DNA from 3 places in the Saccharopolyspora terrae genome. Region 3 is predicted to be linked to each of the others. Evidence: riboswitches for the same ligand, from Rfam matches in the RefSeq annotation. Region 3 holds a riboswitch; each other region holds the start of a gene.
What was found. A riboswitch is a leader RNA that binds a small molecule or an ion and turns the genes downstream of it on or off. The one in region 3 is predicted to bind thiamine pyrophosphate.
Positions count from the first base shown of each region.

Region 1 (3,268 bases), on a different contig from region 3:
CCCCAAGATTGTGTCGCGCATCACAGAATGAATCACGCGGTGGTGTGGTGCGAAACGAATGACGGCCCGCCGTTCCCGGCGAGCCGTCATCGATGTTTCCGAGACGCGAAACCCTTGTCACGCAAGGAATTTCGCAGTGGGCCAGGTTTCCTTGACCCACGCGCCGTTCCAGAACACCCACTCGTACTCCGTCGCCCGGGTGAACGCGGCGAACATCTGCTCGCGCGTCGCGTCGTCCGAGCGCGCCGCGACCCTGTCGACGAGCTCCCGGGCGGCCAGCACGGCTTCGGCGAACTCGTCGTCGGCGTAGGTGGTGATCCACGCCTTGTAGGGGTGGCCCTCGATGTCGCCGGTGGCGTCGAGGATCTTGCTGCCGACGTACTGGTACACCCAGAAGCACGGCAGGATCGCGGCCAGCAGCACCGGGTACGACTCGGTCAGCGCGCAGGCGCGCAGGTAGGACGTGTAGGCCAGGCACGACGGCGAGGTGTCCACACCGGAGATCTCCTCGTCGGTCAGGCCGAACTCGGCGACGTAACCGGCGTGCAGCCGCCGCTCCTCCACCAGCGCGCCCTGCGCGGCCCCGGCGAGGAACGCCGCGTCGGCCGCGTCATCGGCCCTGGTCGCAGCTGCCGACAGCGCCTGCGCGAAGCCGACCAGGTAGCGCGCGTCCTGCACGATGTAGAACACGAAGACGTCCCGCTGAAGGCTGCCGTCGGCCAGCGCCTTGTTGAACGGGTGGTCCACGATCGCCTGCTGCAATCCGGCGGTGCGCTCCCAGGCCTGGGCGCAGAACCCTCCGGCGGGCGGAGCGGGCAACGTGCTCATGAGAACCCCTCACAGAATTCGGAATCTCGGGTGCGGTGGCGCAGCTGCGGGCGTTGTCGTCCGAACCGTCCGGGCGAAGCGGACTTCGACCACGGGCGGTTCGGACCGAGACCGCCCTCAGCCGCTCACCACCACTGGTGGAAGTGGTGCACCGGGCCGTGGCCGTGGCCGACGTCGAGGCGTTCCGAGGCGCGCAGGGCCTCGGTGAGGTACCGCTTGGCCTCGCGGACGGCCTCCAGCCAGTCCGCGCGCTGCGGGCGCAGCGCCGCGATCGCCGCCGAGAGCGTGCACCCGGTGCCGTGGTCGTTGGTGGTGGCCACCCGCTCGCTGCTGAGGAACTCCGCCAGGCCGTCGCCGTAGAGCAGGTCGACGCTCGACTCGCCGCTGAGGTGCCCGCCCTTGAGCAGCACCTGCTTGGCGCCCAGCGCGGCCAGCCGCTCGGCCTGCGCGGGCATCTCGTCGGGGCCGCCGATCTCGGCTTCGCCGAGCAGGTCGGCCGCCTCCGGCAGGTTCGGCGTGATCAGGTCCACCCTCGGCAGCAGCTCGTCGCGCAGCGCGCCGACGGCCTCGGGCGCGAGCAGCCGGTCACCGCTCTTGGCGACCATGACCGGGTCGAGCACCACGAACGGGGGCGAGTAGCGCTCCAGCACGGCCGTGACCGCGCGGATGACCTCGGCGTTGGCGAGCATGCCGATCTTGACCGCGTCCACCCGGACGTCGTCGAGCAGCGTCACCAGCTGGTCGGTGATGAAGTCCGGCGGGACCTCCTGCACCCGGCTCACCCCGGTGGTGGTCTGCGCGACCAGCGCGGTGATCACCGACATGCCGTAGGCGCCGTTGGCCGAGAACGCCTTGAGATCAGCTTGGATTCCGGCGCCGCCGCTGGGGTCGGTCCCGGCGATGGTCAGCACATTGGGAGCCATGACGTCCCTCCGCTAGTACGAGCTAGGTCAGGTTCAACGGGTCTGTTCTCAGCCCTGGCAGGGCACCCCGCGTCACTGGCACCAACCTAACAACCGAGGGCAAGCCCCCGGGGCGCGCGGGTTCACTCGATCAACCCGATCACCTGGCCGACGTGGAGCGCTTCGCCAGGCCGCACCTGGTGCCACAGGGTCCCCGTGGCCAGCGCCGACACCCGGATCGCGGCGCCGTCGGCCTCGGCGGGACGCAGCTCGGCCAGCGGCTGGCCCGCCCGCACCCGGCTCCCGTCGGAGGCCAGCCAGCGCACCAGCAGCCAGCAGGCCGGGCCCGCGCCCGGCAGGTGAAGATCGGTCATGCCGCCCCCCGGCTCCCAAGACCTGCGAGAATGCGACGAATGCCGCAGCGGATGAGCCCTCCGGGGGGAAAAGCCACCCCGATGGAGCAGTGCGACCGCGATCGATTTCACACCGTGAAAGCCCCCACCGGAAGGCAAGGTCATCCTTCGCCGCGGACTAAAGTGGAGGGCGATGGAAACCACGACCGATGCCCCAGGCTTCGCCCGCTCGCGCCGGCAGCGTCCTGAACAGGACCCCGCGCAGATCTGGGCGCCGCTAGCGGACCTGACCGAGGCCGCCGTCGCGGCCGCCGGATCGGGGACGGTGGCGATCACCCGCGGTTTTGACCGCAACAGCCGTCAGCGCGCCAAGGCACTGCGCGATCTGCTGGCCCGGCGCGACGTGCCCGCGATCGAGGTCACGCCCGCCCCGGGCAGCGACCGGTTGCTGGCCGACGTGGCGGTCAGCGCCGTGGTCAACCTGATCGGCGCCGGTTCGTGGCAGCCCTACCGGCTCGCCGCGCAGCTGCGCGCCCCGGTGCTGACCCCCAAGCCCGGCACCGAGCCGGGTGACGAGGTCACCCGCGATGTCATCGCCCTGGCCGGCGAGGAATCCGGCAAGCGCGACGTCGCGATCTCGCACGTCGCGGTGCGCGGCGACAAGCCCACCGACGGCCGGCTGACCGTCTCCTTCGACGGCACCGAGCAGGTCATCGACGGCGGCTGGTTGACCGCCACCGTGACCGGCGACCAGCTCAGCGTGCAGTTCGGCGGCCAGGGGCTGGACGAGCGGTCGATCAACACCGGCAAGATCCGCATCGAGGCGTCCGACGCGCCGCACCGCCTGGTGCGCGACGAGCTCCCGATCGCCGACTTCGAGGGCGCGGTCGTGCTCTCCGCCGAGCCCGCAGGGCTGAAGGTGCGTCCGGTCTGACGGTTCCTTGGCCCGGACGAGTGTCGTCGGCTAACAGCGTTCGCTCAGGGGCGATTCCCGGTTGTGGGGGTCGCCCCGAGTTGCGTTCGGGCCCGCGAACCCGGCCGTGACCGCGCGCACTTTCCCCGTTGTTTCGGCGAAGTGCCGTCACGCCCCTCGGATCGGTGCGTCCCTCCACCAGGAGCGCGCGCTGCGCGGCTCCACCGCACCAAGCGGATCGGCACAGGGAGGCTGGGACTGTGGGGCCCAAC
Region 1 is NZ_SMKS01000021.1:315-3,582, reverse strand. Features, by position in the region: gene tenA (thiaminase II) at 118-828, opposite strand; gene thiD (bifunctional hydroxymethylpyrimidine kinase/phosphomethylpyrimidine kinase) at 954-1,751, opposite strand; TPP riboswitch at 1,739-1,831, opposite strand; gene E1181_RS14200 (biotin/lipoyl-containing protein) at 1,874-2,104, opposite strand; gene E1181_RS14195 (hypothetical protein) at 2,277-3,017, shown strand; gene E1181_RS14190 (hypothetical protein) at 3,257-3,268, shown strand, end outside.
Region 1: it holds a riboswitch for thiamine pyrophosphate, as region 3 does, so the genes downstream of both, thiD (bifunctional hydroxymethylpyrimidine kinase/phosphomethylpyrimidine kinase) here and thiO (glycine oxidase ThiO) in region 3, are expected to answer to the same signal.

Region 2 (3,268 bases), on a different contig from region 3:
CCTCGACCGAGTGGCACTCCCCGGCTCGGCGGCCGGACCGACCTACCTTCCGAAGGGAACGTGCCGATGGGAGGAGACCGCGGTGACCGACAACAACGCTGCTCAGCAGATCGCGGCCGGGTACACCTCCGGCGGAGCCGCCGTCGACCTCGGGGCGGTGGTCATCGACAACGAGGCCGATGCCGCGGCCCAGGTGCGCATCCCGCTGGCCACGCTCAACCGGCACGGCCTGGTCGCGGGTGCGACCGGCACCGGCAAGACCAAAACGCTGCAACTGCTCGCCGAACAGCTCTCCGACGCCGGGGTTCCCGTCGTGCTCGCCGACATCAAGGGCGACTTGTCCGGGCTCGCCCAGCCCGGCGAGGGCGGCGAGAAGCTCACCGCGCGCGCCCAGGACGTCGGCGACGACTGGCAGGCCTCGTCCTACCCGGTGCAGTTCCTCTCGCTGGGCACCGGCGGCCGCGGGGTGCCGATCCGGGCGTCGATCACCAGCTTCGGGCCGCTGCTGCTGTCCAAGGTGCTCGGGCTCAACGCCACCCAGGAGTCCACCCTCGGGCTGATCTTCCACTGGGCCGACCAGCGCGGGCTCGGACTGCTGGACACCAAGGACCTGCGGTCGGTCATCCAGTACCTGACCAGCGACGAGGGCAAGGCGGACCTCAAGGGCATCGGTGGTGTCTCGGCCGCCAGCGCCGGGGTGATCCTGCGGGCGCTGTCGAACCTGGAGGCCCAGGGCGGGGACGAGTTCTTCGGCGAACCCGAGCTGGAGGTGGCCGACCTGCTCCGGCAGACCGAGGGCAAGGGCGTGGTCAACCTCCTCGAGCTCGACGACGTGCAGACCAACCCGGTGCTGTTCTCCACGTTCCTGATGTGGCTGCTGGCCGAGCTCTTCGAGGAGATGCCCGAAGCCGGTGACCTGGACCGGCCGAAGCTGGTGTTCTTCTTCGACGAAGCGCACCTGCTGTTCAACGACGCGTCCAAGGCGTTCCTCGACCGCATCGAGCAGACGGTGAAGCTCATCCGCTCCAAGGGAGTCGGCGTCTTCTTCTGCACCCAGCTGCCCACCGACCTGCCCAACCCGGTGCTCTCGCAGCTGGGCGCCCGCGTCCAGCACGCGATCCGCGCGTTCACCCCCGAGGACCAGAAGGCGCTGTCCAAGACGGTGAAGACCTACCCGACCACCGAGCACTACCAGCTCGACGAGGCGCTGACGAGCCTCGGCATCGGGGAGGCGATCGTGACGGTGCTGTCGGAGACCGGCGCTCCGACACCGGTGGCCTGGACGCGGCTGCGCCCGCCGCGCTCGCTGATGGGCACCATCGGCGAGGACGCGGTCCGCTCCTCGGCCCAGTCCTCCGACCTGCACGCCAAGTACTCCGAGACGATCGATCGCGAGTCCGCCTACGAGAAGCTCGCCCAGAAGGTCACCGAGCCCGCTGCGGAAGAGGGGCAGGCCCCGCAGCAGAAGGGCGCGCGCGAGGAAGCGGGGATGTTCCAGAAGGCGATGGAGAACCCGGCCGTGCGCTCGTTCTTCCGCTCCGCGGCCAGCGCCGTCGGCCGCGAGGTCACCCGCGGGCTGTTCGGCAACAGGAGGCGCTGACTGACCCCGCTTCACCCGATCAGGTAGGGTCTGCCCGACTTATCCACGCGGGAGCTCGGGCGAATCGGGCTGAGAGGGTGGCACGCAGCGCGCCACCGACCGCAGAACCTGTCCGGATAATGCCGGCGTAGGGAGCTGTCGATGGCGCTTGACGTCGAACGGTCCGAAGTTCCGAACACCCTGGACGAACCGGCACCCAGAACGCTGGGGGTGCTCGACCAAGGAGCCTTCTGGGGCAACCTCGGTGTGAGCCTGCTGGGATTCAGCGGTGCGCTCGCGGTGCTCGCGCCCGCTGGCGTGCCGCAGCTGTCCTTCGCGGCCGCGGTGACGGCGACCGTCGTCGGGACCGTGCTGGGCAGCCTGATGGTCGGCATCGCGGCCATCCCCGGAGCCCGCACGGGCGCACCGGCGATGATGCTGCTGCGCGGCCTGTTCGGCACCCGGTTGTCCTACGTGCCGACCGTGCTCAACATCCTCCAGCTGGTCGGCTGGGGGACGTTCGAGCTGCTGGTGATCGCCCAGGGCGCCGAGGCGCTGTTCGGCGGTGGACCGCAGTGGCTGTACGTGCTCATCGCCGGAGCCCTCACCACCGCGCTGACCTTGCGCCCCCTCGGTGCGCTGAGGTTGCTGCGCCGCTACGTGAGCATCGCCGTGCTCATCGCGATGGTCTACTTCTTCGTGCAGCTGCTGCTCCAGCCGTTGCCGCCGATGAACGACGGGTCCTGGGAGGGGTTCTGGCCCGGTGCCGACGCGGCGCTGGCCGTCGCGGTGTCCTGGCTGCCGGTCGCCTCGGACTACTCGCGGCACTCGCGGTCGGCCAGCGGTGCGTTCACCGCGGCGACCGTCGGTTACTCGGTCACCCAGATCGCCTGCTACCTGCTGGGACTGCTCGGTCTGGCGCTGGTCGGGTTCGACGGGGACAAGGCGTTCGACCCGCTGCTGGCGGCGCCGCTGGGCGTGCTGTTCTTCGCGGTGCTGGTGCTGCGCGAGGTCGACCAGTCCTTCGCCGACACCTATTCGACCGCGGTGTCCATCCAGAACTTGCGCCCCAGCACCGATCGGCGGCTGTTGAGCTTGATCGTCGGCGTGGTCAGCACGCTGGCAGCGCTGACGATGGACATCGAGCAGTTCTCCAACTTCCTGCTGCTGATCGGATCGGTGTTCGTGCCGATGTTCGGCGTGCTGGCGGTGGACTACTTCTACAACGCCCGCAACCGCGAGTGGGACGTCTCGGCGCAGGCCCCCTCCCGCTGGGGGATGCTGATCGCCTGGCTGCTGGGCTTCGCGACCTTCCAGCTGATCAACCCCGGCGAACTGGGCTGGTGGACCGCGTTGTGGACCGGCGCCCGCGAGGCCATCGGGTTCACCGTCCCGACCTGGATGAGCGCTGCGCTGACCTCGTTCGTCATCTCCGCGGTGGCCGCGGGCATCATCGGCCTGCTCGCCCGCAGCCGCCGGAAGGGCTGAACCGGGCGGTTCGCGTCGAGGCGAACCGCCCGGAGACCGGGGACGGCTCCAGCCAGGAGGGGCGGCGGTGGTGGCTGGAGCCGTCGTTTCCGGGCGCCGGGACTCAGTGGTCCCGGCGCGTCACCAGGTGGGCCAGTGCCGAGAGCGCCTCTGCCGCGTCCTCCACCGGCTCCGCTCTGCGGAGATCGGTCAACGCCGAGG
Region 2 is NZ_SMKS01000031.1:8,351-11,618, forward strand. Features, by position in the region: gene E1181_RS17965 (helicase HerA-like domain-containing protein) at 83-1,600, shown strand; TPP riboswitch at 1,638-1,751, shown strand; gene E1181_RS17970 (purine-cytosine permease family protein) at 1,742-3,067, shown strand; gene E1181_RS17975 (family 2 encapsulin nanocompartment cargo protein polyprenyl transferase) at 3,171-3,268, opposite strand, start outside.
Region 2: it holds a riboswitch for thiamine pyrophosphate, as region 3 does, so the genes downstream of both, E1181_RS17970 (purine-cytosine permease family protein) here and thiO (glycine oxidase ThiO) in region 3, are expected to answer to the same signal.

Region 3 (3,268 bases):
GGAGGCGATCAGCGCGCGCTCCAGCACGGCGAGGTTGTTCGCCCCACCGGTCCCGGTGATCAGGCGCGATCCGAACTCGCGGCCGGCGATCAGCAATGGGTCGTCCACGGTCACCCTCCTTGCACTGCGGTGAGGACTTCGATGCCTGCGTCGGCGTGCAGCTCCGTGGTGGGCCACGACGCGCGCGGCACCACCGCGCCGTCCAGAGCCACGGCCACACCTCGTTCCGGCACGCCGAAGTCGTCCAGCACGGACGCGAGGGTGGCGCCCGCGGCGACCTCCCGTGCTTCGCCGTTGATCACGACGTTCACTGCTGCCCTCCCAAACGGCTCGGATCGGTGGCCTTGATCAGCGGTTCCGGCTCTTCGCCGCGCAGCAGCGCCAGCACGGCGTCGACGGTGACCGGCGTGAGCAGGAACCCGCCCCGGTGGTGTCCGGTGGCGGCGAGCACTCCCGGCTCCAGCCAGCCGATCACCGGCAGGTTGTCGGTGGTGCTCGGGCGCAACCCGGCGGTGGCCTCGACCAGCGCGTACTCGGCGATGCCCGGCATCACGGTCTCGGCGTCGGCGAGCAGGTCGCGGACGCCGCCGACGGTGACCTCGGTGTCGAAGCCGACCTCGTGCTGGGTGGCGCCGAGCACCACTCCCCCGTCGTCGCGCGGCACCAGGTAGCAGGGCCTGCCGCGCACCGGGCCCCGCACCGTGCGGGTCGGCGGTGGCAGCGCGGTGGCTCGTCGCCGCAGCCGCAGGATCTCGCCCTTGACCGGGCGGATCCGGTCGGCGAGCGCCGGGTGCAGCGAACCCGAGTGCGCGCCTGCGGAGATCACCGCGACATCGCACTCCACAGTGGACTCGGCGAGCTCGACCGCGCCCGGCCGGACCGCCTCGGCGCGTTCGGCGATGAACTCCACGCCCGCCGCTTCCGCCGCCGCGCGCAGCGCGGTCAGCGCGAGCCGGTTGTCCACCGCGAGATCGCCCGGCACCTCCAGCCCACCGCGCACCGCGGGGCCCAGCGAGGGCTCCCGCCTGCGCAGTTCGCGGCCCGTCAACCGGGTCACGCTGCGGCCCAGCCCTGCCAGGTATCCGGCGACGGTGTCGAGCTCTTCGCGGTCGGCGCCGTCGACGCCGAACATCAGCGTGCCCTCGGTGCGCAGCCCGGACGGCAGACCGGACGCGCGGCTGAGCTCGTCGGCGAAGTCCGGCCAGCGGTTCAGCGACGTCGAGCCCAGTTCGAGCAGTTCTTCCTCGCCTGGCCACGCCTCGGCGAGAGGCGCGAGCATCCCGCCCGCGACGTACGAGGCACCTGAGGCGGGGGCCGGATCGACCAGGCTCACCCGGTTCCCGGCCGCTGCGGCGCGCCAGGCCACGGACAGGCCGACGACTCCGCCGCCCACCACGACGACATGATCGGTTCTCTTCCCAGACAACTCCACGCTCCCTGCGCCGGCATGACCCGGATCAGGTTCGACGGTCGGAGCCCTGCGCTCCCTCTCAGCCCGGTCCGCCGGGCTCCCGTGCTCACCACCGTCCACCGTACCCGTCAACAGATCGCCACGTCAGCGCCTGGTCCGGAGGATCTGCTGAGGAGGGCCGCGGAGCCGCTGCTTCAGGTGCGGACTCAGCCAGCAGGTTCTTCAACGGCTTCGCGGCGAGTACGCCGGGACGCCGTACATCAGGAGCGGCGCACGGAGTCCACGGAACGCTCAGGCCCTGCCACTGGCACCGCCGAGCGAAGCAACCACGAAACAAGGCTTAGGCTGGGGACATGCCTGGATTGGACGGCTTCGGGATTCGCGCTCGCCTGGCCGAGGCGAAGTTGTACCTGTGCACCGACGCTCGCAGCGAGCGAGGTGACCTCGCGGAGTTCGCCGACGCCGCGCTCGCCGGTGGTGTCGACATCATCCAGCTGCGCGACAAGGGCCCGGGCGGTGCTCCGCTGGAGGCCCGCCACGAGCTCGCCGCGCTGGAGGTGCTGGCCGAGGCCTGCGTGCGGCACGGTGCGCTGCTGGCGGTCAACGACCGCGCGGACGTCGCGCTGGCCGCGGAGGCCGACGTGCTGCACCTGGGCCAGGACGACCTGCCGGTGGACATCGCCCGCCGCATCGTCGGCGACCAGGTGGCGATCGGCCGCTCCACGCACGACATCGCCCAGGCCGACTCGGCGGCGACCGAACCGGGCGTGGACTACTTCTGCACCGGGCCGGTGTGGACGACTCCGACCAAGCCCGGACGTCCCGCCGCGGGCATCGACCTGGTCCGGCACACCGCCGAGCACCGGGGGCACGGCCGTCCGTGGTTCGCCATCGGCGGCATCGGCCCCGAGAACCTCGACGAGGCGATCGAGGCGGGCGCCGAGCGCATCGTGGTGGTCCGCGCGATCACCGCCGCCGACGACCCCGAAGCCGCCGCCCGCGACCTCCGGGCGCGGCTTCCCTGACCTGACGACGAACGACCCCCGGGACCGAAGATCCCGGGGGTCGTCGTGCGTGAAGTGGTGTCAGCGGGAGCCGCTGTCACCGATCACTGGGTCAGCAGGGAGACGCCGTAAGCCGACAGTGCCTCGTTGACCGGCTGGAAGTAGGTCGTGCCACCGCTGGTGCAGTCGCCCGAACCGCCCGAGGTCATGCCCTGGGCCTGGTCGCCCGAGATGAACGAGCCACCGGAGTCGCCCGGCTCGGCGCAGACGTCGGTGCGGGTCAGCCCCTCGACGGTGCCCTGCTCGTACTGCACGGACTGGTTCTTGGCCTCCAGCGTGCCGCAGTGCCAGCCGGTGGTGGAACCGGAGCGGCAGATCGACGCGCCCTCCGAGGCCTCCGTGGAACCGGCCACGGCGACCGTGCCGCCGCTGTAGTCGTTCACCGCGGCTTGCGGGCTGTCGTCGGTGCCGACGGAGATGAAGGAGTGGTCATCACCGGGGAAGGACGAGCCCTCGAAGGTGCCGCTGGGCTCGGTGGTGGTGTCGCCCGTACCGCCGCAGTGGCCGGCGGAGACGAACCCGCCCTCCACGGCGAAACCGACGGAGCAGCGAGCGCCGCTGCCGATGTAGTAGGCGTTGCCGCCGACCACGTCCATCAGCGTCCGGGGCTGCTCCTGCGACTCGACGACCTTCACCGCTTCGGTCGGCACGCCCGCGGCCTGCGCGAACTGCGCGCCCTCGGCGGCGGCACCCGGCTTGACGGTGACGACGACGGCGTTCTGCTTGTTGCTCGCGTACCAGCCGGTGACGCTCTTCGGCGCCTGCGCCTTGCCCGCGTTGAGCCCGTCGACGA
Region 3 is NZ_SMKS01000034.1:11,274-14,541, reverse strand. Features, by position in the region: gene thiG (thiazole synthase) at 1-108, opposite strand, end outside; gene thiS (sulfur carrier protein ThiS) at 111-311, opposite strand; gene thiO (glycine oxidase ThiO) at 308-1,426, opposite strand; TPP riboswitch at 1,418-1,525, opposite strand; gene thiE (thiamine phosphate synthase) at 1,765-2,436, shown strand; gene E1181_RS18915 (S1 family peptidase) at 2,520-3,268, opposite strand, start outside.